3 regions of the Paenibacillus sp. FSL P2-0322 genome follow, and region 3 is predicted to be linked to each of the others. Evidence: predicted binding sites of a transcription regulator. Region 3 holds the regulator's gene; each other region holds the start of a gene.
What was found. Region 3 encodes Rex, which represses fermentation and respiration genes when NADH is low (regulators of the CRP and FNR family bind a similar motif). Its sites were predicted from a motif close to TTGTGAAATATTTCACAA; they were not measured.
Positions count from the first base shown of each region.

Region 1 (8,131 bases), 160 kb from region 3:
GGTGTTGCCTTTTACTCTGGAGAAACGGAAAATGAAGCAGACCGCGAAGCTCGTCTGTGGATCGAATCTATTCTGGACGACAAAGAACCTCTTGTGAAGCCGGAACAGGCACTGGTTGTTACTGAAATTTTGGAAGCTATCTATGAATCGGCCCGTACCGGGAAAGCTGTCTATTTTGACTAAGCCCGTAATTATCTCGAATAGACCATCATTATAATGAAAGCAGCTTTTTTCACATATGATACAGGGAGGGATTTCTTTTGAAACTTGGAGTATTTATGGTGTTGTTCGGCGGACGTTCGCTGGAGGAGGCGCTGGATTATGTGGCTTCTCAAGGATTAGATGCTGTAGAAATCGGTACAGGCGGCAACCCAGGAGATAAGCATTGTAAGCCGGATGAGTTGCTGGAGAATGATACAGCGCTCAAAAATTTTAAAAAGGCAGTAGAGTCCCGTGGACTAACGATTAGTGCGCTTAGCTGTCACGGCAATCCTCTTCATCCGCAAAAGCATTTAGCCCAAGCTGATCATGAAACGTTTCTTAAAACCGTTCGATTGGCAGAAAAGCTGGAAGTTCCAGTTGTGAACACTTTCTCTGGCTGTCCGGGTGATCATGAGGATGCGAAATATCCAAATTGGCCTGTGGCTCCGTGGCCTAATGATTTTCAGGAAGTGTTGAAGTGGCAATGGGAGAATAAAATTATTCCTTACTGGACTGAGACGGGAAAATTTGCAGCAGATCATCATGTTAAAATTGGGCTGGAGCTACACGGAGGCTTCTCCGTTCATACACCAGCGACCTTGCTTCGTTTGCGTGAAGCTGCGGGAGAGGTCATTGGTGCTAATCTGGATCCGAGCCACATGTGGTGGCAGGGAATTGACCCAGTGCAGGCGGTTCAAATTTTGGGCCGAGAGGGAGCCATTCACCATTTTCATGCCAAGGATACGACGATTGATCCGGTCAATGTAAATAAATATGGACTTACCGATATGCAGGAATATACCAAAATGCTAGATCGCGCTTGGCAGTTCCGTACTGTGGGTTATGGACATGATGTAAAAACCTGGGCAGATATTATCAGTGCTCTGCGTCTGGTGGGATACGATTATGTAGTGAGTATTGAGCATGAAGATGGTCTGATGTCCGTGGAGGAAGGCTTTACTAAGGCTGTCCACAATCTTCGCCAGGTATTAATTGAAGAACCGCTGAGCGAGATGTGGTGGGTCTAACCTAATAGGGGGAAATGTTGATGATTAACGTCACCATTTGGAATGAATTTTTGAACGAAAAGTTGAATGATGAAGCCAAACAGATATATCCTGACGGGATACACAAAGCGTTGGCTGACGGCCTGGCAGGAGAGGGATTTTCCATTCGAACAGCTACTCTTCGTGATGATGCCGAGCATGGTTTGGGAGAAGAGATCCTGAATTCCACAGATGTGCTGCTGTGGTGGGGGCATAAAGCCCACGATCAGGTGAGCGATGAAGTTACGGCGCGTGTTGTAAAGCGAGTGCAGGGAGGAATGGGCTTGATCGTGCTACACTCGGGCCATTTTTCAAAGCCATTCAAAGCCCTAATGGGCACTAGCTGTGATCTGAAATGGAGGGTGGCAGGTGAACAGGAGATTATTTGGTCGGTGAATCCGTCACATCCTATTGCAGAAGGCATAGACGCCAAAATTTTGTTGAAGCAGGAAGAGATGTATGGCGAGTTCTTTGATATTCCAGCGCCGGATGAATTGGTATTTGTTAGTAACTTTGAAGGCGGCGAAGTATTTAGAACCGGATGTACTTTCCGCCGAGGTAGCGGTAAGATATTCTATTTCCGCCCAGGTCATGAGACCTATCCGACTTATTACCAGCCTGATATTTTGAAAGTTATCGCCAACAGCATTCGTTGGACTTCTCCGACAAATATTAACAAACCAATATATGGAAGAAGCGAACCTGTAAGACCTCTCGGTGGAGTGTTGGTATAATAACAATCATCACATTTTGATGAGCTGTATAATGAACAGATTGATAGGCGGAACCTCTAGGGATTCCGCCTTTTTGTATTTAACGATTTAGACATATACCTGCTGTGTTGGTTTGTTGTATAATCAGTTTTGGTCATGGCAACTTTATCAGCGCAGGTATTTAATTTAAGAAGAAAGTGTTTTCTTTCGGGATAAAGTATGCTAAAATGATATATACTAACAAAAGGAAAGCTTTATCAAACCGAAATGCAAAAGAAGGTGAAAAATTTGGAGAGTCAACCGCAATTTACAAAAATGTGTCCGCGTTTTGAAACCGCCTTTTCATGTTTGGGTAAGCGTTGGAATGGATTAATTATTCAATCCATGATGAGCGGTCCTAAGCGGTTTAAGGATATTTCCAATCTGATTCCCACAATGAGTGACAAAATGTTATCAGAGCGGATGAAAGATTTGGAAAATGAAGGAATACTTACACGTCATGTATATCCGGAAACTCCTGTCCGCATTGAATACGAGCTAACAACCAAAGGCCGTGCGCTTCAGCCGGTTATGGAACAGATTCAATTTTGGGCTGAGGAATGGATTAGATGAGCACCAAACTAAATAAGCGTTTCTCATAGCAAAACAGCCTTTTCCTAGGAAAAAGGCTGTTTTTTTATTTTGTGTATAGGACTACTTATCCATTTTACAGAAATGATCTGCATAGGCAGGACGGCTTAATAGCCTTTGACGCGCCCTGCAACTGAGAATAATCCTGCTGTTGCACGGCGGGGCACACGGGTTTGAATATCCAGCGCGGCCGAACGGAATGTACCCAAGCAGGAATGGCAAAGTCTTCCTGCATAAATGGGGGAACGGCAGGATTCACAAGGATAATCAAGCTGACTGTATGTGGAGGGAAACTTGCCTGCTCTTACCCAATCTGTGAGCAATTCTATAGGTGTGCCGGTTACGTCACTGAGCTGACGAGTATGAGTAGAAGGATGCTTCCATAGATAGTTAGAACAGCGGTCCAAGAATATATTTTCTTCCTGAATACAAGAACTACACAGGTTTCTAAGGTTTTGACGAAAAACGGAACCGCATTTTGGGCAATTAGAAGTATGTATCTCCATAGAAACCAGTCCTTTGTATCGAAACATAGTGAAATTTTAAATTTATTAGTTATATATTACTATGACCTTATACCTATATCAATCTTTATTTATGGAATCTCTGATCTTTAAGTGTATGTTGAAATCTGTGTTGACATTACTTTGTTACTTATGTATTATTACTTACATAAAGTTACTTAATGAATAAAATAAACTATTACTGATAAGGGGATCTTTATATGATGCCATCTTTATTTTTGGCCCACGGCTCACCGATGCTTGCTATTGAACAGACGGACTATACTTCATTTTTAGAGCAACTGGGGAAAAGCATTCGCCCTAAAGCGGTTGTTATCTTTACTGCTCATTGGGAAGCGCAAACGTTGACGATCAGTTCGATGGATGACGTGTACGATACCATTTATGATTTTGGCGGTTTCCCACCGGAACTGTACACGGTGAAATATCCAGCACATGGTTCTGTGGAACTGGCCAATAAGCTGGAAAAATTATATGAAGAAAAGGGCATTGACGTACAAACTGACCGGGTGAGGGGACTGGATCATGGATCCTGGACATTGTTGCATCGTATGTATCCTGAGGCAGACATTCCGGTAGTTCAGATCTCAGTAAATCCATATCTTTCGCCCAAAGCACAATATGCCATTGGTGAAGTGCTGCGTGGACTGGGAGAACAAGATATTCTGGTCATTGGCAGTGGAGTGACTGTTCATAATCTGCGTATCGTCAAATGGGGGGAAACGAAAACAGAACCTTGGGCTATAGATTTTGATGATTGGATTATTGAAAAAGTTCAAAGTAGAGATATAGAGGCTTTGGATCACTATGAAAGCGAAGCACCGTATGCTCGCCAGGCCGTACCAAGAGCAGAGCACTTTGTACCGTTGTTTATTGCAATGGGGAGTGGCAATCCTGCAAACAAAGCCAAGGTCATCCATAGAAGCTATGAGATGGGGAATTTAAGTTATCTATGCTTACAGTTTTAAAAAGTGTGTTGCCAGAAGAAGGACTAGTGTTAAAATGCTTCGCAACTGCTTCTGTATAAGTAGAGGAGTGGAAATAAATTAGGGAGTGTTATAAGCTATAATGGCTTATAACACTCCCTTTTACATAAAAAACGATTTATTATATGCGGCAAATCTCACGAGGGCACAATTCACAATGACATACGCCTTGCAGCATTTCCAAATCCTTGACAACAATCATGCCATTATCATATTCAACTGCATTTTTCTTACGTAGATCACTAAGCATCCGGTTTACGCTTTCCCGAGTCGCACCGATCATATTTGATAAGTCAGTATGAGTAATTTTTTTATGAATCAGGATATGTTCGCCGTGAGGCTCACCATAGGTATTGCATAGACGGATGAGTGTTGAACATAAAGCGCCAGGCTTGCCGTACATCATCAAATCGCGGAACTTAGTCTGAGTAATGCGATGATGCGAACCCATCCATTTCATAAAGTCAATCGCAAAATCACAATGCTGGCAAATAAGTAGCTCCAGATCTGTATGATCGATTACGCCAATATCACTGTCTTCCAGAACCTCAGCAGAAAAGGAATGCTTAGTACCGAAAAATGGATCGGCTTGACCAACAAGATCGCCGCTTTGATACATATATAGAATAAGTTCCTTACCCTCATCCGTTGTTTTGGTTACTTTCACGCGTCCGCGCTTAATATAAAACAGCTTATCCGCTGTATCTCCTTCCCAGAACAGATGCGAGCTTTCTGGCATAACTCGATCTTTCATCATCACTTGCAACCGGTTGAAGCTGGCCTCCGAGAAGCAACAGGTGTTGCCGCGGGCTTCCATTACATTTGTAGGGTTTCTCATCGTCCATTTCCCCTTTGTATCCTATGTTTTTTATCTGCAACTTGATCAATTCAAATTCATTATATACCTGCGCAATGCGTTTTTGGGGCAAGAAGAGGGGGTAAAAGTGGCAGAATTCCAAACTTTGTGATTTAATTCACTTCATAAAATAAAATTTTAAATAGATTGTGAAAAAAATCACAATATATCTTGAAAAGCTGTGTTACGATCAGTGCGTGAACAAGAGATAGTACACGAGATAACAGGAGGATGAGGGAAATGGCTGTTAAAAACGAGGTTATCCAAAAAGAGCAAAGCGCAGAGCAGTATATTCAAACGCTGATTGACCGGGGGAACCGGGCACAGCAAGCTTTCATGAGTATGAATCAGGAACAGATTGACGAAATCGTACAAGCTATGGCACTCGCAGGGATGGATAAACACATGTACCTGGCGAAGTTGGCTGTTGAAGAAACAGGACGCGGTGTGTACGAGGACAAAATCACCAAAAACATGTTTGCAACAGAATATGTCTATCATAGTATCAAAAATGAAAAAACCGTCGGTGTCATTGAAGACAATGATTTTGACAGTTTTCAAAAGATAGCAGAGCCAGTCGGCATTATCATGGGGATCACTCCAGTGACAAACCCGACTTCGACTACGATGTTCAAAGCGTTGATTGCCATTAAAACACGTAACCCAATCATTTTCGGTTTCCATCCATCTGCTCAATCGTGTAGTGCGGAAGCAGCCCGCGTCTTGCTCGAAGCAGCCGTCAAACATGGTGCTCCAGCTGATTGTATTCAATGGATTGAAGCTCCATCGATGGATAAGACAAATTCACTCATGAATCACCCGGATGTGGCTCTGATTCTGGCAACTGGTGGATCAGGCATGGTTAAGGCGGCATATAGCTGCGGTAAACCTGCTCTGGGTGTAGGCCCAGGTAACGTGCCTTGCTTTATTGAAAAAACAGCAGACATCAAGCAGGCCGTGAACGATCTTATCCTCTCTAAATCTTTTGACAACGGTATGATTTGTGCTTCCGAGCAAGCGGTTATTATCGAAGAGCCAATCTTCGAACAAGTGAAAAAATTGATGATCGCTAACGGCTGCTATTTTGTAAATAAAGAAGAAGCAGCTAAGCTCACTCAAGGAGCTATGAATGTCGAGAAATGTGCAGTGAACCCAGCAATCGTCGGGCAGTCTGCTGTGAAAATTGCTGAAATGAGTGGTATCACAGTACCAGCAGGAACTAAAATTTTGGTCGCTGAGATTGAAGGGGTAGGAACAAAATTCCCATTGTCTGCGGAGAAATTGAGTCCTGTATTGGCTTGCTATAAAGTAAAAAATGCGGAACAAGGTATTCAACGCGCTGCTGAAGTCGTGGAATTCGGGGGCATGGGCCACTCGTCCGCTATTCATTCGAACGATGAGGACGTTATCGCCCGCTTCGCAAACCGTCTGCAAACAGGACGTATCATTGTAAATGCACCTTCCACACATGGTGCGATTGGCGACATTTACAACACCAATCTTCCTTCGTTGACACTCGGTTGCGGTTCGTACGGTCGTAACTCGACTTCGTCGAACGTATCGGCAGTCAATTTGATTAATGTGAAAAGGGTGGCGAAACGGACGGTGAATATGCAATGGTTCAAAGTACCTTCCAAAATCTATTTTGAAAAAAATTCGACACAGTATCTTGCTAAAATGCCTGATATCACACGTGTAGCCATTATCACGGACCCTATGATGGTAAAACTGGGATATGTGGATCGTGTTATTCATTATCTGCATCAACGCCAAACACCGGTAGCTATCGAAGTGTTCTCTGAAGTAGAGCCAGATCCATCGACAGTTACGGTAGAACGTGGTACAGAAATGATGAGACGTTTCCAACCGGATTGCATCATCGCACTGGGCGGCGGTTCGCCAATGGATGCGGCTAAAGGCATGTGGATGTTCTATGAATATCCAGATACTGATTTCAATAACTTAAAACAAAAATTCATGGATATCCGTAAACGGATTTACAAGTACCCACGTCTGGGCCAAAAAGCACAATTTGTAGCTATCCCTACAACCTCGGGTACAGGTTCCGAAGTTACATCGTTTGCAGTAATTACGGACAAAAACCTGGGTAACACGAAGTACCCGCTGGCTGACTATGAGTTGACTCCTGATGTGGCAATTATTGACCCAGTGTTTGTATATTCGCTGCCTAAAACAGCTGTAGCGGACACAGGTATGGACGTTCTGACACATGCTATCGAGGCTTACGTGTCCGTAATGGCTAATGATTACACAGATGGTCTGGCAATTAAAGCCATTCAATTGGTATTCCAATACCTAGAACAATCGGCTCTGATCGGTGATAAGCTGGCTCGTGAAAAAATGCATAATGCTTCCACACTTGCTGGTATGGCGTTTGCTAATGCATTCTTGGGTATTAACCACAGTCTTGCACATAAATGGGGTGGACAATACCATACAGCGCATGGCCGCACGAATGCCATTTTGCTGCCGCACGTTATTCGCTATAATGCGAAAAAACCGACAAAATTTGCTTCGTTCCCTAAATATTCGCACTTTGTTGCGGATGAGCGTTATGCAGAAATCGCGCGCATACTGGGACTGCCTGCACGCACCACCGAAGAAGGGGTTAACAGCTTGATCGAAGCAATCCGTAAGATGAACAAAACACTCGGTATCGAGGAATCGTTCCAACAAATCGGTTTCGATGCGAAGGATTTCGAATCACGTGTAGACTATCTGGCTGACCGCGCATTTGAAGATCAATGTACAACTGCGAATCCGAAGTTGCCACTGGTTACGGAGTTGGCTGATGTCTATCGCAATGCCTTCTACGGACGTTTTGACCAATAATATAATAGGTACGAAGAGGCTTGTGAAAAAGCATTTTCTCGTTCAATACCGATGCAGGCTCTCTATATAGAGGGCCTGTTGGTTTGGGAAGGGAGGTGAACGGCAAGGCTAAGGATATAGGCGCGAAGCTAGGGAAAATAAAGTGATAAAAATCACTCATGTTGTGATTTTTATCACATACTACACTCTATCATTATTCTACAATAAGGGTGTAAGAAAGGTCCCGACACTGAGCGTAAGGCATCGGTGAACAGGCCGGGCTCAAGAAATAGCTTTATCGTGAAAAAAATCACAAGTCCGGAAGACCAAACAATTTGGAGGG
Region 1 covers NZ_CP150243.1:3,649,169-3,657,299, reverse strand. The annotation lists gene MKY24_RS16080 (Gfo/Idh/MocA family oxidoreductase) at 1-183, shown strand, start outside; gene MKY24_RS16075 (sugar phosphate isomerase/epimerase) at 261-1,229, shown strand; gene MKY24_RS16070 (ThuA domain-containing protein) at 1,250-1,981, shown strand; gene MKY24_RS16065 (helix-turn-helix domain-containing protein) at 2,228-2,572, shown strand; gene MKY24_RS16060 (hypothetical protein) at 2,698-2,997, opposite strand; gene MKY24_RS16055 (class III extradiol ring-cleavage dioxygenase) at 3,315-4,082, shown strand; gene MKY24_RS16050 (Crp/Fnr family transcriptional regulator) at 4,222-4,938, opposite strand; gene adhE (bifunctional acetaldehyde-CoA/alcohol dehydrogenase) at 5,197-7,809, shown strand.
Region 1: the regulator Rex is predicted to act here: its motif matches at 5,104-5,121, upstream of adhE (bifunctional acetaldehyde-CoA/alcohol dehydrogenase).

Region 2 (8,131 bases), 2.8 Mb from region 3:
TGAGGGTGTTTTTTGGCGGGAATTCTTCGCCTGAAACGATTATAAAGCACATACAGGAGTATAAAGAAAAGCTAGTGGAAAGCTTGCATATTTTTGAAGAACTTGAACGTTGGCTTATCAACGTAGAGCATAAAGACCATAATCACAAATATTGGATGATCACAATGAGCTATGGTAAAAGTCAGTTTAGCAGTTTAATTAGCTGGTGCGATGATAGCATTAAAATATTGAGTTCTTAGCAGTTGGTAAAATTCATATGTAATGAATAATCAGAAAGCATGCTGGACTATCAGAGGAATAGTAAACTAGTAACGACAATTCTTGTCGTTATCTCCGGACATGGCGACTCCTCCTTCATAAAGCTGCTTGCCAAGTTGGGCTCGCACCTTTATGGAGGAGTTTTTTTATCCCGTAAGGAGGATGCAATACACACGATTTTGTACGCTGTAAATGAGTAACTATTATTCCACCAGCTTTTCAGACTTCACCAGCATTTCTCGTAACACGTGAGCGACTCGACTTTTCCGGTTCTCTGCTTTCTTTTTTATCAAGTGTAATGATTTTTTGTATGCATGAGTATGGCTTTGATCGTAGAACTGTTTGGCTGCAATGCGTAATGTTCTTCTTAATAACAGTGCTGATGAGCGTGTTAACCTAGAGCGGAATCCCCTGCGCAATACCCGCAACGTATTTTTGTAGGTCTCAAAATCCTCGGATGGAGGGATAAGGGCAAATAAATTTAACGAGGAGTCATTGAATCCGTAAGTTTCATACATGATTCTCAGATTTTCTGTATTTAAAACGTTACCTCTGAGATAGGTTGGATGTTCCTGATGATATCCGACCACCTCTTTGATGCAATAAAAAGGGATCTTCAAGCGATGCAGTCTATAGCCAAGGTCCCAGTCTTCGAGTCCATACAGCACAAACCGTTCATTAAAACCTCCAATACGAATCAAGTGACTGCGTCTGATGGCTACACAACGAGTAACCAGCAGCATCCAGGGAGCGACATCCGTTGTGGCAAATTGTTTCTGCGTATTGGGGGGGACTCTTGTGGGACTAACTACTTTAGACAGTGCACCCGTTTGGTGAAGGATATCTTCAGGGGTTATGATTGGAGTAATTTCGTTCGCTGCTTCATAGTCAGCATTCCATAAGTTGGACTGCGTAAGTATGTTGCGACATTGTTCTTTTTCTTCAGGAGAAAAGTCAGGGTAATAATGGGTAAAAGCATCGTCCCATGAGTGAGGAATGCCTGAGAGCACAGACTTGGGATATTTACGGTGATAACGGCTCACGATCCTAATGAATTCCGGTAATACTACAAAGTCAGCGTCGCAGAAGATGATGTATAGCCCTTTTGCACGGCGCAGTCCCAAATTTCGAACGGCAGATCGACCGCGTTGTTCCTGATGTGACACATAGATAAGAGGATAGGATGCTTTGAAGCCTTCGACCATTTCTTTCGTTCCGTCTGTAGAACCGTCATCAGCTACAATGACTTCGAATAGTTGCTTTGGATAGGTTTGTGTCTCAAATGAAGCGAGTGTGAGCAACAATTGCTGGGCTCGATTATAGGTTGGAATGATGACGCTGTAGCGGATAGCCAATATGATCTCCCCCCCACCATTCTTATTAGAAAACGTTTGAACAAGATGAATAATAACAATGTATTCAAGGATTTTAGCCTGGTCTAGTCAAACATCCCTCAAGGTTCGAAACAGGCTTGGTCTTATTACTGATGCTAAGGTGGGGGTTCTGTATTTTCTGCTGTTTTGCAGGTACGTTCAGTGGTGTTATATATGTGTAATCATGGTATTATGCATAGAGATGTAAAGTAAAAGCGACGGCGCTTCCTATCCGCTGAAAGCCCGCTCAGCAAACAGAAACAAACATGAGATGAAATGGGCAAGTTATGGTAAACTATATAGAGTTATAGAAGACCTGAAAGAGGAGTACTTTATGACACAATTTGTCTATAAGCAAATTATTGACGATCTCAAGATGAAAATTTTTGCGGGAAAGTTTGCGGATATGAGATTGCCAGATGAACGTAGTCTTAGTGAGACGTACCAGGTTAGTCGTAGTTCAATTAAACGTGCTCTGACTAAAATGGAGAATGTCGGAATTATTTTCAAAAAACAAGGTTCCGGGACATTTATTAATCCATTATACATAAGAAATGAATCTATCTTTAACTACGAAGGCTCTAATCTAGGGGTCACTGATAATTTTCAAATGCATGGTAAAAAGCCTAAGATCAAAGTATTGAGTTTTGAGGTCATTCCGCCAACAGAAGAGTTACAGCGCGATTTGTTCTTGGAGACTCATGATTTTGTTTACAAAATTGTTCGCTTACGTCTGTTTGATGATGATCCTTTTATGATTGAAACGGGCTATATCCCCATTAAAATTGTCCAGAATTTAAATCAGACAATTATCGAGGGGTCCATTTTTAATTATTTGGAAGACTCGCGGAACTTGGCCGTCACCAAATCTTTTTTATCCATTTTTGCAGAACCGTCTCAAGAGACTGATCAAAAGCTGCTACATTTAAATGAAAATGAGCCTGTAGGTATTATGGAAGGTGTGTTCTTTTTAGATAACGGTACGCCATTTGAGTTTTCTCATATGCGATTTCATTACAAATATTTGAAATTTAATACCTTTGTATCGGTTCACTAATGATAAGACTGGAGAATTCTCCGGTCTTTTTTTTATGGTTTTGAAAAAAGGATTGAAGCCTGCAATTACCTCGTTTATTACAAATTTTATTGGTTTATACTTCTATATATTTTAATGTAAGAGCTTTTTTACTGTCTTTTTAATTTATATTTCATAGTATGTTCAAAATTTCACAAAATTGGACCGTATCACTTGTGAAAAAGGTTGAATTAAATTGGCGTAGCGTTATGATGGACATGTAGATGAAATTTCCGGAAATAAATTACAAACAAAACTACTTAGGGAGTGGACACAATGTCATTATCACCCGTGTTAGCAGATTATTCATCTAAAACATATTTGGAAAAACTTGATGCATATTGGCGTGCAACGAACTACATTTCGGTAGGTCAGCTTTATTTAAAAGATAATCCTTTGTTGAGAGAGCCTTTAAAAGATTCAGATGTGAAAGTTAAGCCTATTGGACACTGGGGCACAATTCCGGGTCAAAACTTTATTTATGCACATCTAAATCGTGTTATTAATAAATATGATTTGAGCATGCTTTACATTGAAGGTCCTGGTCACGGCGGCCAGGTTATGGTTTCAAATTCTTATCTGGATGGTAGTTACACTGAAATCTATCCACAAATTACGCAAGATATCCCAGGTATGAAGAAATTGTTCAAACAATTCTCTTTCCCTGGCGGTATTGCTTCACATGCTGCTCCTGAAACACCTGGATCTATCCATGAAGGTGGAGAATTAGGTTACTCCCTTTCTCATGGTGTAGGTGCCATTCTGGATAATCCTGATCTGATTTCGGCTGTTGTTATTGGTGATGGCGAAGCTGAAACGGGCCCATTAGCCGCTTCGTGGTTCTCTAACCGATTTATCAACCCCATCACGGATGGTGCAGTGCTGCCAATCTTGCACTTGAATGGCTTTAAGATTAGTAACCCAACGATTATGTCTCGTCAATCGAAAGAAGAATTGACCTCCTACTTTAAAGGTTTGGGTTGGGAGCCGTTCTTTGTTGAAGGTGAAAATCCGGATCACATGCATCCAGAAATGGCGAAAGTATTGGATACGGCCATCGAGAAGATTGAAGCTATTCAAAAGAATGCACGTGAAAATAATGACCTTACTCGTCCGGCGTGGCCGATGATTGTATTCCGTTCACCTAAAGGCTGGACAGGTCCGAAGGAATGGGACAACGTGCCGAATGAAAATTCATTCCGTGCCCATCAGGTTCCAATTCCGGTTGATCAAAAGAATATGCAACACGCACCTGCTTTGTTAGAATGGCTGAATAGCTATAGACCAGAGGAATTGTTCGACGAAAACGGTCGTTTAAACTCTGAGCTTGCTGAAATTCTGCCTACAGGCGATAAACGTATGGGAATGAACCCTGTTGCGAATGCGGGTAACCTCATTAAAGACTTGAAATTACCGGATTTCCGTAACTATGCGCTGGATAATTCCGTACCTGGTAAAGTGATTGCGCAAGATATGTCGGTTTTAGGGAAATACGTTAAAGATGTGGTTCTTTTAAATGAAGAAAATCGTAATTTCAGAATCTTCGGACCGGATGAAACGATGTCTAACCGCTTGGCTCCTGTTTTTGAAGTAACCAAACGCCAATGGATGGACCAAATTATTGAACCTAATGATGAATTCTTATCATCCTATGGCCGCGTAATTGATTCTCAATTATCCGAACACCAAGCTGAAGGACTGCTGGAAGGTTATGTATTAACAGGTCGTCATGGTTTCTTTGCAAGTTACGAAGCCTTCCTGCGTGTGGTTGACTCGATGATCACCCAACACTTTAAGTGGCTGCGTAAAGCAACGGATCAAGGATGGCGTGCAGATATCCCATCATTGAATGTCGTAGCAACCTCAACAGTGTTCCAACAGGATCATAATGGGTATACACACCAAGATCCAGGTTTGTTAGGTCATTTGGCTGATAAAAAACCAGAATTTATTCGGGAGTATCTGCCAGCGGATGCCAATTCATTGTTGGCTGTTTTCGACACCATTTTAAATGACCGTCAAAAGATCAATTTGATTGTTTCGTCTAAACACCCACGTCCACAATGGTTTAGTGCTGATGAAGCGAAAGAATTGGTGGACAAAGGGTTGAAGATTATTGATTGGGCAAGTACAGATCAAGGTGGAGAACCTGACCTTGTCATTGCTTCTGCTGGTACAGAGCCAACTATTGAAAGTTTAGCTGCGATTTCCATTTTGCATGAAAAACTGCCTGACTTGAAGATTCGGTACATCAACGTGGTAGATTTGCTGAAACTGAGAAGTCAAAAACTAGACCCGCGTGGATTATCCGACGCCGAGTTTGATCATTTTTTCACAAAAGACAAGCCAGTTGTTTTCGCTTTCCATGGTTACGAAGGTCTGATCAAAGATCTGTTCTTTGATCGTCACAACCATAACTTGCATGTACATGGTTACCGTGAGAATGGCGATATTACGACACCATTTGATATGCGCGTATTGAATCAGATGGATCGCTTCGATCTAGTGAAGGAAGCTGTCCTCAACTTACCTGACGCTGAGAAGTACACCAACATTGTGGATGAAATGGATGCTACGGTTAAGAAACATCATCAATTCATTCGCGAAGAGGGTATTGATTTGCCAGAGGTAGAGAACTGGGTATGGAAAGGCTTGAAATAAAAACACAGACACTTCAACTTTGTGTTGGACAACCAAGCCATCAAGCATGAAGTGGAATATATGATTTGGTAGTGGTACAAGTGCCTGACCCCTTGACTTCAAGTATGATTTCAATGGGGATCAGGCGCTTTTTGATTTAGCACACAGAGAACTTGGTAGAGAATTTACAAGCTAGTGGGTATATACATATATAGGGAACGAAATGAATTTCTATATTTTGCCTGAGGATTAAAGAGGTGTTATGGTATATGAGAATAGTAAAGGAGGCTGTTAATATGAACCATCAAATTCCGGAGAAGGTATTGAATGATGGCACTAAAGTGCCCGTCATTGGATTTGGGACTGTTGGATTTAAGGGTGCAGATGGAGTACAGGCGATTACCGGCGCAATTGATGCAGGTTACCGTCTGATCGACACAGCGTTCAACTATGAAAATGAGGGGGCTGTCGGGAAAGCGGTCCGGCAGAGCTCTGTGCCCAGAGAGGAATTGTTGATTTGCTCCAAACTACCGGGTCGCCGACATGCTTACCAAGAAGCCATTGTAACGATCGAAGAGTCATTATATAGAGGAGGTCTGGACTATTATGATCTTTATCTGATCCATTGGCCGAATCCCCAAATTGATCGATATGTTGAAGCCTGGCAGGCGTTGATTGAGGCGAAGAAAAGGGGCTATATTCGTTCCATCGGGGTCTGCAATTTTCTGCCCGAGCATAATGAACGTTTAATTCGGGAAACAGGTGTCGCCCCGAGCATCAATCAAGTTGAATTGCATCCATTGTTTAATCAGGAGCACCAGCGTGCAAAAGATGCTGAACAGGGCATCGTGACCGAATCGTGGAGCCCCTTGGGGCGTGGTCACAGCATACTGGAGAATGAAAAGATTGGGGAAATTGCTGCTGCTCATGGTAAAACGACTACACAAGCGATTTTACGTTGGCATATCCAACTTGGAGCGATCCCGATCCCTAAGGCCTCTTCTTTAAAACACCAAACGGAGAATCTGGATATTTTTGATTTTGAGTTGTCTCCAGAGGAAATGAACGTGATTTCGGCATTTAGCAGTGAGGATGGGCGGATATGGGGTCAGGACCCCAAGTCCTATGAAGAACTATAATCAGGAACAATAAATAGAAGGGTTCAAAAATCTGTCGCGGGTTTTTGGACCCTTTGCTTTTATAATAAAACGAACACACATCCGAAAGTGATCAGTGGGCCAGTATATAGAGCTATGATGAACATTTTTTACCGGATTTGATGTATGATATGGTGGAATGTAGTCCTTTCGAAGGAGGTCATCATGGGAATTTTGTCGAGGTTTAGGGATATTATGAAAATGAATGTTAACGCCTTAGTGGATAAGGTGGGAGACCCGGAGAGAACCATTGACGATTATATGCGGAATTTAAACAGTGATCTAGGCAAGGTGAAAGCGGAGACGGCCTCAGTGTTGGCTGATGAGAGAAGGGCAAAAAGAGCACTGGATGAATGCAAAGCCGAAATCAAAAAGCTCCAGCATTATGCCAGTAAGTCTGTGGAAGCTGGTAATGAAGAGGAAGCTCGAAAGTTTCTGGAGAGAAAAGGTTTGCAGGCGGAGAAATTGGAACAATTACAAACGTCCTATGATTTAGCTTCGACAAACGCCGTAAATATGAAACAAATGCAGGAGAAGTTGGTGTCCGATATGGGACAACTAGAAGCGCGGCGCGCTGAACTTAAAGGGAAGATGGCGATTGCCAAAGCGCAGCAAACCTTGAACTCTATGGGCAGCAAGAATTCTGCTTTCGAAGTTATGGAAGAACAGGTGAACAGAGCGTATGATGAAGCGATGGCTATAGCCGAGCTTCGGGCAGGAACGAAGGACGACCTGGATGCTTTATTTGCACAATACGAGAAGAGTACGAATGCAGAAGATGAACTGGCTGCGATCAAAGAAAAAATCAACCATAAGGAATTATAACAGTATCTACATGAAGAGGTGAGCAGATGCCGGTTATCGAATACAAATGCCCAAACTGCGGCAGCGGCATGGTCTTTGACGGTGAGACAGGGATGTTATCCTGTCATAGTTGCGGAAGAGAGGACAATATCGAATCTATTCCTGATCCTCTGATAAATCGTATTTTTTCAGAAGATGAGGCCCATGAGTATCATTGTAATAACTGCGGAGCAGTGATTATGACCGAAGTGGAGACGAGTGCAACGGTGTGCAGTTTTTGTGGTTCTGCCGTGGTTCTCGGGGATCGACTGACTGGGAAGCTGGCTCCAGCGCAGGTTATTCCTTTTTCAATCAGTAAGGAAGAAGCCATAGCTGCTTTCAAAAAATGGTGCAAGAATGGCCGTCTGACGCCGAACCGGTTCATGATAGCAGACCGAATCAAGGGAATAACCGGGATGTATGTGCCCTTCTGGTTATATGAATTACATAATAAAATTGAGGTTCAAGGTGAAGGTACCCAAGTGAGAACCTATACGAGCGGAGACTACGAATATACGGAAACGAAGCATTTCGATGTATATCGGAAAATTCGTTTGAATTATGTAAAGGTTCCAATTGATGCTGCGGAGAAAATGAACGATGAGCTGATGGATAAATTGGAGCCTTTTCCATACGATCAGCTAAAACCCTTTAAAACGCCATATCTAGCAGGTTATATTGCGGAGAAGTACAGTTATAACGAAGAAGAGCTTTTCCCGCGAGTTAAAGAAAAAGTGAAGGAATATATTGATGCTTATATTCATTCTACGGTGTCAGAGTATACG
Region 2 covers NZ_CP150243.1:232,467-240,597, forward strand. The annotation lists gene MKY24_RS01050 (PadR family transcriptional regulator) at 1-239, shown strand, start outside; gene MKY24_RS01055 (glycosyltransferase) at 462-1,613, opposite strand; gene MKY24_RS01060 (GntR family transcriptional regulator) at 1,966-2,688, shown strand; gene MKY24_RS01065 (phosphoketolase family protein) at 2,983-5,367, shown strand; gene MKY24_RS01070 (aldo/keto reductase) at 5,643-6,485, shown strand; gene MKY24_RS01075 (PspA/IM30 family protein) at 6,669-7,328, shown strand; gene MKY24_RS01080 (hypothetical protein) at 7,355-8,131, shown strand, end outside.
Region 2: the regulator Rex is predicted to act here: its motif matches at 2,847-2,864, upstream of MKY24_RS01065 (phosphoketolase family protein).

Region 3 (8,131 bases):
GCAAGAATGGACAACTGCCTTCACTTCGTCAACAGTTGGCAAAATCGGGGCACGAGAAGTCGGCGGATTGGGCTTCAACCATCGACCAGATGTATCCGCTCGTGTTAGAGGTTAAGGAAACTTGGGACCTGCTAAGCGACAAGCTGTTTGGCATGTTGCCAGAGCGAAGCGATGCGACACCGGGTGAAACAGGACAGTTTTCTTCCCGTCTCAAACCTTCGGCCAAGCCTGCAAAGTGGGATCAGGCGGGTGCTTTGGAAAATCAGCTATATGTAACGATGAGCGAAATTTTGCGCAAGGGCGACAAGCTGATGCTGGACGTCAAGGAAGAACATGACGATTATGCGGCAGATAGCCTTATTACAGATATCACGGGTCTGCTCAAGGATTTGGCGGGAATCCGAGAAAATTTGCGCTTTTTTATCCGACTCGATGATGAAACAACCGTATACTGGCTCGAAGCGAGTGGGCAATTCCGTAGTAAATCATTGCAATTTTATGCGGTGCCCGTCGATGTGAGCCGCCAGTTGAAAGAAATGTTTTTTGACAAAAAAAGAAGCATTATTCTGACGTCTGCTACCTTATCGGTAGATAAGTCGTTTCAGTACATGATCGATCAGCTCGGCTTGCAGGAGGCCGCAGATCAAGAGCGGCTGATGACTTCGCAGCTCCCGTCACCCTTTAATTACAGGGATCAGGTGTTGCTGGTCATTCCACGGGATTTCCCAAGCGTGAAGGGCAGTGTAGGAGATGCACACTTTGTAGATATGCTCGTTAGCTCTCTAGGAGCGACTGCTCAGGCGACGCGGGGGAGAATGCTCGTTCTGTTTACTTCCTATCGGATGCTCCGGCAAGTGTATGAGCCGCTCAAAGAGGCCTTAGCATCCAGCGAAATTACTGTGCTGGGACAAGGTGTGGACAGTGGGAGTCGCAGCAAGCTAACCCGCCGTTTTCAGGAAGCCAAAGCTTCTGTATTGCTGGGAACCAGCAGCTTCTGGGAAGGCGTCGATATTCCAGGAAAGGCTCTGACTTGCCTGGCCATTGTTCGCTTGCCGTTTCAACCGCCGAATCACCCGTTGCTGGAGGCAAAAAGCGAGCTGCTTCAGCAGCAGAAGAAGAATCCATTTATGAAGCTGTCTGTACCACAAGCGGTCATTCGCTTCAAACAGGGATTTGGTCGGTTAGTACGTACAGCGAGCGACCACGGGGTCGTTATCGTTTACGATACGCGTGTGATCGAATCCTATTACGGAAAGCACTTTTTGTACTCGTTACCGGGACCAAAAATGGAGCATATGCCATCGGAGCAAATGGTGCCCCGCATCGCCGAATGGCTCCAATCCGCCCCGGAGACAGAGGCATAACGGACGGACACTAAGTATGTTCGTTACAATTAGGGGGAGCAAGTATGAAATCAGATAAAATTTCAGAGGCTGTCGTACGGAGGTTACCCGTATATTTACGTTATCTGAATGCACTTCACAAACGGGAGGTGGCTACGGTCTCTTCTCAAGAGTTGGGACAGAGGCTAGATTTGAACCCGGCCCAAATCCGTAAAGATCTCGCCTATTTTGGAGATTTTGGTCGGAAGGGTATCGGTTATGATGTTTCTTATCTAATTGAGAAAATACGCCATATCCTGAAAATCGACCAGCAAATTAATGTCGTATTGGTCGGTGCGGGTAATCTGGGGCAAGCCCTTTCGAATTATAACGCTTATTTAAAAGACAATATGAAGATTGTCGCAGTATTTGATGCGTTTCCGGATAAGGTAGGGACCAAGATCAATACATTGGTCGTTCAACCGATGGATGAACTGGAAGCGACTGTGAAAGAAAAAAACATTCGAATCGGGATTATTACCGTACCTGATTTTGAAGCACAGCACGTGGCTGACAGGCTTATTGAGAGCGGAATTGGAGCGATCCTGAACTTTGCACCGACTACTCTCAAGGCACCGGCCAACATTCGGATTCATGCCACAGACTTTACAACTGATTTGCTTAGCCTCGCTTATTATTTGGAGGACGGAAAGGAAGAAACACAATATGACAGTGAATAAATGGATGATTAAAAACGGCTCTTTTGCCGTAAATGGATCAGAAGCTGGGGTAGTCCATGGTTTTATGATTGTGGAGGATAGCCGTATTACTTATATTGGCGAAACTTTGCCTGCGGGTGAGGAAGAGACGGAAGCGATCGATGGTAAGGGGCTATTGTTTTTACCTGGTCTGATTAATACTCATGGTCATGCGGCGATGTCTCTGCTGCGTGGGCATGGAGATGACTTGGCACTTCAAGTATGGCTTCAGGAGAAAATGTGGCCTATGGAAGCCAAGTTTACATCTACGGACGTGTACTGGGGTACGTCCTTGTCTGTGCTGGAAATGCTGAAAGGTGGAACAACGACCTTCCTGGACATGTACGATCATATGGATGAGGTGGCTCGTGTAGCTGAAGAGTCAGGTATTCGTGCAAGTCTGATGCGTGGAGCAATTGGACTATGCTCGGAAGAAGAACAGCGAATCAAGCTGGCTGAGGCCGTGACTTTTGCGCGTAACTGGCATGGTAAAGCAGACGGGCGTATTACAACGATGATGTCTCCGCACGCGCCATACACATGTCCACCTGCGTTTATTGAAAAATTCGTACAAGCAGCGCATGATCTGGACTTGCCACTGCATACGCACATGTCTGAGACGATCGCCGAAGTGGAGCAAAACGTACGCGACTACGGTTTGCGTCCAGTTGCACATTTGGATAAGCTTGGCTTTTTCTCCCGTCCTTCGCTTATTGCCCATGGCGTTCATTTGAACGACGAAGAAATAGCTTTACTGGCTGAACGTGGTGTAGCGGTTTCGCACAATCCGGGTAGCAACTTGAAGCTGGCAAGTGGTGTGGCAAGAGTGCCTGAATTGCTGCGTGCAGGGGTTACTGTTTCTCTCGGAACGGATGGTCCTGCCAGCAATAATAACCTGGATATGTTCGAGGAAATGCGTCTGGCGGCACTTATTCACAAGGGTGTATCCGGTGACCCTACGGCAGTTCCTGCAAGTGAAGCGCTGCGTCTGGCAACAGAATACGGTGCAAAGTCGATTGGTTTAAAAGAAGTAGGAGCGTTGGCAGCAGGCAACAAGGCTGACTTTATCGCGTTGGATCTGAATCAGGCACATTTCTTGCCCCGTACAGATCTTATTTCCCATGCGGTATACTCTGCAAGCGCCAAGGACGTGGCTCATGTGTGGGTAGACGGTCGCCAGGTTGTGAAAAACGGCGAATGCCTGACTATGGACGAGGAACGTATCAAACATGAGGCACAAGCCGCCTTTGAAGGGCTGCTGTCGCGCTAATTTAGGTGTCACATCCCCTTAGAGAGGAAGCACAGGTTTGAAAAATAAGAAAAAATGGATAGCGGTCGCCATTTTGGCCGTGATACTGATCCTGGTCAGCATTTTCTGGTATTATTCCTATGTTACTCAAGACCAGGTGGCTGAGAAAAATGCCGCTATCATTAAGGCCAAGCAATCAGCTGGTCTGGTTAGCACGACTCAAACATGGAAGTCTGTGTGGGATCAGGTATATTGGGTGGTTCAAGGGAAAAATGCACAGAATGAAAATATAATGGTGTGGGTTCCTTTTCAAAAAGTGGAAGGACAACCTAACATACCTGCCGCAGATAATAGCGGTGTTCACACCGAGTTGCTGAAGAACGGAGTCGATGAGCAAAAAATGACGGCAATAATTCAGCAGCAGCTTCCAGGTGCAAAAATTGTAAGGCTTCAGCCGAGTGTGTTCAATGGCGAATATGTGTGGCAGTTGTTTTACGATGATGGAAGTCATCATTACTACACCTTTTATCGTTTCTCAGATGGGGTAGCGACGGGTGTGAAATATACTTTGCCCAATAACTGAGCTGGTGTGAGGATTGGCAAATGTGGAATGAATGACTAGTAAATGATTAAAAGCTCAAGAAAAAGACGTAAATACGACAAAATTCGTATTTACGTCTTTTAGTTTTGCTATGCCGTAAAGCTGGCTGAAAGCCAGTGAAGCATCTTTACCTATCCATCTTCTCTCCTAGGTCAAATTCATCTTTGTGGCGGGCAATAGCGGAGTGGAGGATTGAATCTGGAGAAGCGGAGCGTTCGCCTTTGCCGCCGGATTTTCCCCATAAGAATCTAATCGAAAAAATCCGGTGGCAACAGCGATCGTAAGATCAAATCCTACACGCAGCGTCTCGCCTCCACCATAACCAAAGATTTTGCCTCATCACAACTCCTCCACACATTGCCTTCGATATTAGATATACGTTATGATATACTATATTTTATAAGTGATAGACAAAAATGATAGAAAAAAGAATTGCTGATCACTATAAGATCATGCAATTTGGTTGTTTGTTGACATTCGTCCCGTTTCTTCTGGGTTTTACATTTTGAGAGGAGGATGTTGTTTGAAATTGCGTGCAGTTCCTATCGTTGTGGCGGCAGTTTTGGCAGCTTTGCTGCTATTTGGGGGATGGTTCATTTACCGTCAGGTTACAATGCAAAGTCCTCTGGAAAAACTGGTATCTCAATATCCAGGCGTGACAAGCGCTCAAATAGATATTAAACAGGATCAGGTTGTATTGAAACTAGATCTCAAACCGCAGGCGGATGTGGCCAGATTGGTCGATGTGGTTAAGCAAAAAGGACAATCCATCATTGGCAGCCGCACCATTAAGTTGGATATCGCAGATCGTTCCAATTCAGCACTGAATCAATGGTGGTCTGAGGCTATGTTTCCTGTGGCCGAAGCGATGGAAAATAAAAAGTATACTCAAATTTCATCTACAGTTGAGCAGATGAAAAAGAAAAAGACGGGTATCAAAGCTGATACCGACATGGATTCGAACAATGTCTATATCCGACTCAGCGAAGGTAAAGCGACCAAGTTTATCGTTTTGCCACGTCAATCTCAGCAAATGGGGGTATGGCCTAATGCCTAGATGGATCAAGGAAATATTAATCGGCATTGTGCCGGTAACCATTATATTTCTCGTTTTTATTGGGGTAAATATTATCCCTCTTCTGGTTGCTGGCGTGATGTTCAGCGGCTTGTTAATGCTCATGCATGCGCGTGGCGGTTTGGCCGTAGGTGCTGGGCAAGAGCGTAAACGTAAAAAAAATGGTCCGGACAAGCTGACTTTTGAGGAAATCGGTGGGCAAGAAAGCGCTAAGCAGGAACTGCGCGAGGCCCTGGATTTTTTGAATCGACATGATGAAATTTCCAAGTTTGGTATCCGTCCATTAAAAGGCGTTTTGCTCACTGGTCCTCCGGGAACAGGAAAAACGCTGATGGCGAAGGCAGCGGCACACTACACTAATTCTGTATTTGTTGCAGCCTCAGGTAGTGAATTTGTTGAAATGTACGTTGGTGTTGGAGCGGGCCGTGTCCGTGAGTTGTTTCGGGAGGCGCGTACTCGTGCAGCCAAGGAAAAGAAGGAAAATGCAATTATTTTTATTGACGAAATCGATGTAATTGGTGGTAAACGTGAGGGTGGACAGCAACGAGAATATGATCAGACTTTGAATCAGTTACTGACAGAAATGGATGGTATTTATTCCGCAGATACACCGCGGATTTTGATCATTGCGGCAACAAACCGTAAAGAAATGCTGGACAGCGCCTTAACGCGTCCAGGGCGTTTTGATCGTCATATTCAAGTGGATCTGCCTGACAAGAAGGGCCGTCTTCATATTCTAAAAATTCATGCCAAAAACAAACCGATTCAGGAAGATGCAAATCTGGACAAAATTGCTGAGGAATCTTACGGGTTTTCCGGCGCACAGCTGGAGAGCGTGATGAATGAAGCGGCAATCTATGCGATGAGACAGGATCAGAAAATGATTGCGCAGAAGCATCTGTCGATGGCGATTGACAAAGTGATGATGGGTGAAAAGACAGACCGAGAATCGACCTTGGAAGAGAAAAAACGTGTAGCGATTCATGAACTAGGACATGCTATTATGGCCGAAATTGTTCGTCCCGGTAGCGTAAGCCAGGTAGCACTTAGCCCACGTGGGAAAGCGCTTGGCTATGTGCGCCACAATCCACAGCAAGAGCATTATTTATACACCAAGCAGTTCCTGGAGGAGCAAATTATGATCTCGCTCGCAGGGGCTACGGCGGAAGAAATGTACTATGGCGGTCGCAGTACTGGCTCAAGTAATGATTTTGAGCAGGCGCTGAACATCGTTCATACGATGATGACTTCCGGTTTGACTTCACTTGGCATTATTAACATGGAAATGGTAACCAAAGAAGAACTCATGCGGGAAAATGGCGAGATTATGGCTGACCTGCATACCCGAACTTTGGAGCTGCTGGAAAAGCATCGTCCTGTGTTCGACAACTCACTTGACATCCTGATGAAGGAAGAAACTCTGTCTGGAGACCAATTTAGATGTCAATTTAGTGAAAATGCTTTATTACCAGCATAATTTTTTATGCTGGTTATTTTTTTTTACTTTTAGTCCGTGCTAAGATATTATTATCTATTGGGACATAAACATGTATTTTTCGACAAAGAAGGATACAATATATGAGAGTGACCAGGAAAGGGTGGAGTAAAGAATCATGCAATTTAAAAAAATCGGCGTCATCGGCGGCGGCACCATGGGACAGGGGATTTCTGAAATGCTCGCGTCCAAAGGAATCGATGTGCTGCTGGTAGAGCAGACACCAGAGAAACTAGACTACGCCTACAATATGATTGAAACGAGTCTGGACAAACAACTGGAAAAGTGGGCAATTACTCAAGCTGAGAAAAAATTGATCTTATCCCGTATTCAAAAAGTAATCCATTTAGCGGAGCTCGGCAGCTGTGATATGGTCATTGAGACTATTACAGAGAATCTAGACGAGAAGAAAGCAGTGTTCCAAGAGCTAGACCATGTGTGTCCAAGCAATATTATTCTTGCAAGTAATACATCCACGCTGAGCCTGACCGAGCTTGCTAGCTCGACCAAGTATCCTGAGCGTGTTATTGGTATGCACTTTATTTATCCAGTATCCCGTATTGATCTTGTAGAAATTATTCGTGGTTTGAAAACTTCGGACGATACATTTGAAAACACTAAAATGTTCGTGGAAGAGATAGTGGAGAAAAAAGGAGTCATGATTTATGAATCTCCTGGATTCGTAACAAGCCGGATTATCTGTCTGCTGATTAACGAAGCGGCCCATGTACTTCAAGAAGGCGTGGCTTCCGCTGATGATATCGATGACGCTATGCGAATCGGATATAACTTCCAAAGCGGCCCTTTGGAAATGGCTGACCGCTTTGGTCTGGATTCCGTTTTGGCTGCTCTGGAGCGTATGTTCCGTGAATTCGGCGAATTGAAATATCGTCCGTCCATCGTACTGAAGAAAATGGTGCGTGCAGGTAATCTGGGCGTGAAATCGGGCGAAGGCTTCTTTAAGTACGACAAGGATGGTGACCGGATATGAAAATTCTCGTAATCAATGCAGGGAGTTCTTCCCTGAAATACCAATTGTATGATATGACGGACGAGTCCGTTCTGGCAAAAGGATTGGTAGAGCGCATCGGTATGGATTCCTCCATTCTGACGCATAAGCCAACCAATAAAGAAGAATACACTGAAGTTAGCGAGATTTTGGAACATACTACAGCCATCCGTAAAGTGCTGAACGTACTCACAGATGCTGAACATGGTGTAATCTCCAGTACTAGTGAAATTCAGGCTGTGGGCCATCGTGTGGTTCATGGAGGCGAAATCTTCAAACAGTCAGCAGTTGTAACGCCTGAAGCGAAGAGTGAAATCCGTCGCTTGTTTGACCTGGCGCCACTGCATAACCCTGCTTCCATGATGGGGATTAAAGCGGCTGAATTGAATATGCCAGATGTACCACAGGTTGTGGTATTTGATACCTCGTTCCATCAAACTATGCCTGAAAAAGCTTATATGTACGCCATTCCAAGAGTGTTGTACAATAAGTATAAGGTTCGTCGTTACGGTGCCCACGGCACTTCCCATGATTTTGTAAGTAAGGAAGCCGCCAAATTCCTTGGTCGTCCTTTGGAAGACCTGAAGATTATCACTTGTCATATCGGTAATGGTGGTAGTGT
Region 3 covers NZ_CP150243.1:3,485,336-3,493,466, reverse strand. The annotation lists gene dinG (ATP-dependent DNA helicase DinG) at 1-1,364, shown strand, start outside; gene MKY24_RS15220 (redox-sensing transcriptional repressor Rex) at 1,409-2,062, shown strand; gene MKY24_RS15215 (amidohydrolase) at 2,049-3,350, shown strand; gene MKY24_RS15210 (DUF5590 domain-containing protein) at 3,388-3,912, shown strand; gene MKY24_RS15205 (hypothetical protein) at 4,454-4,987, shown strand; gene MKY24_RS15200 (AAA family ATPase) at 4,980-6,482, shown strand; gene MKY24_RS15195 (3-hydroxyacyl-CoA dehydrogenase NAD-binding domain-containing protein) at 6,619-7,491, shown strand; gene MKY24_RS15190 (acetate kinase) at 7,488-8,131, shown strand, end outside.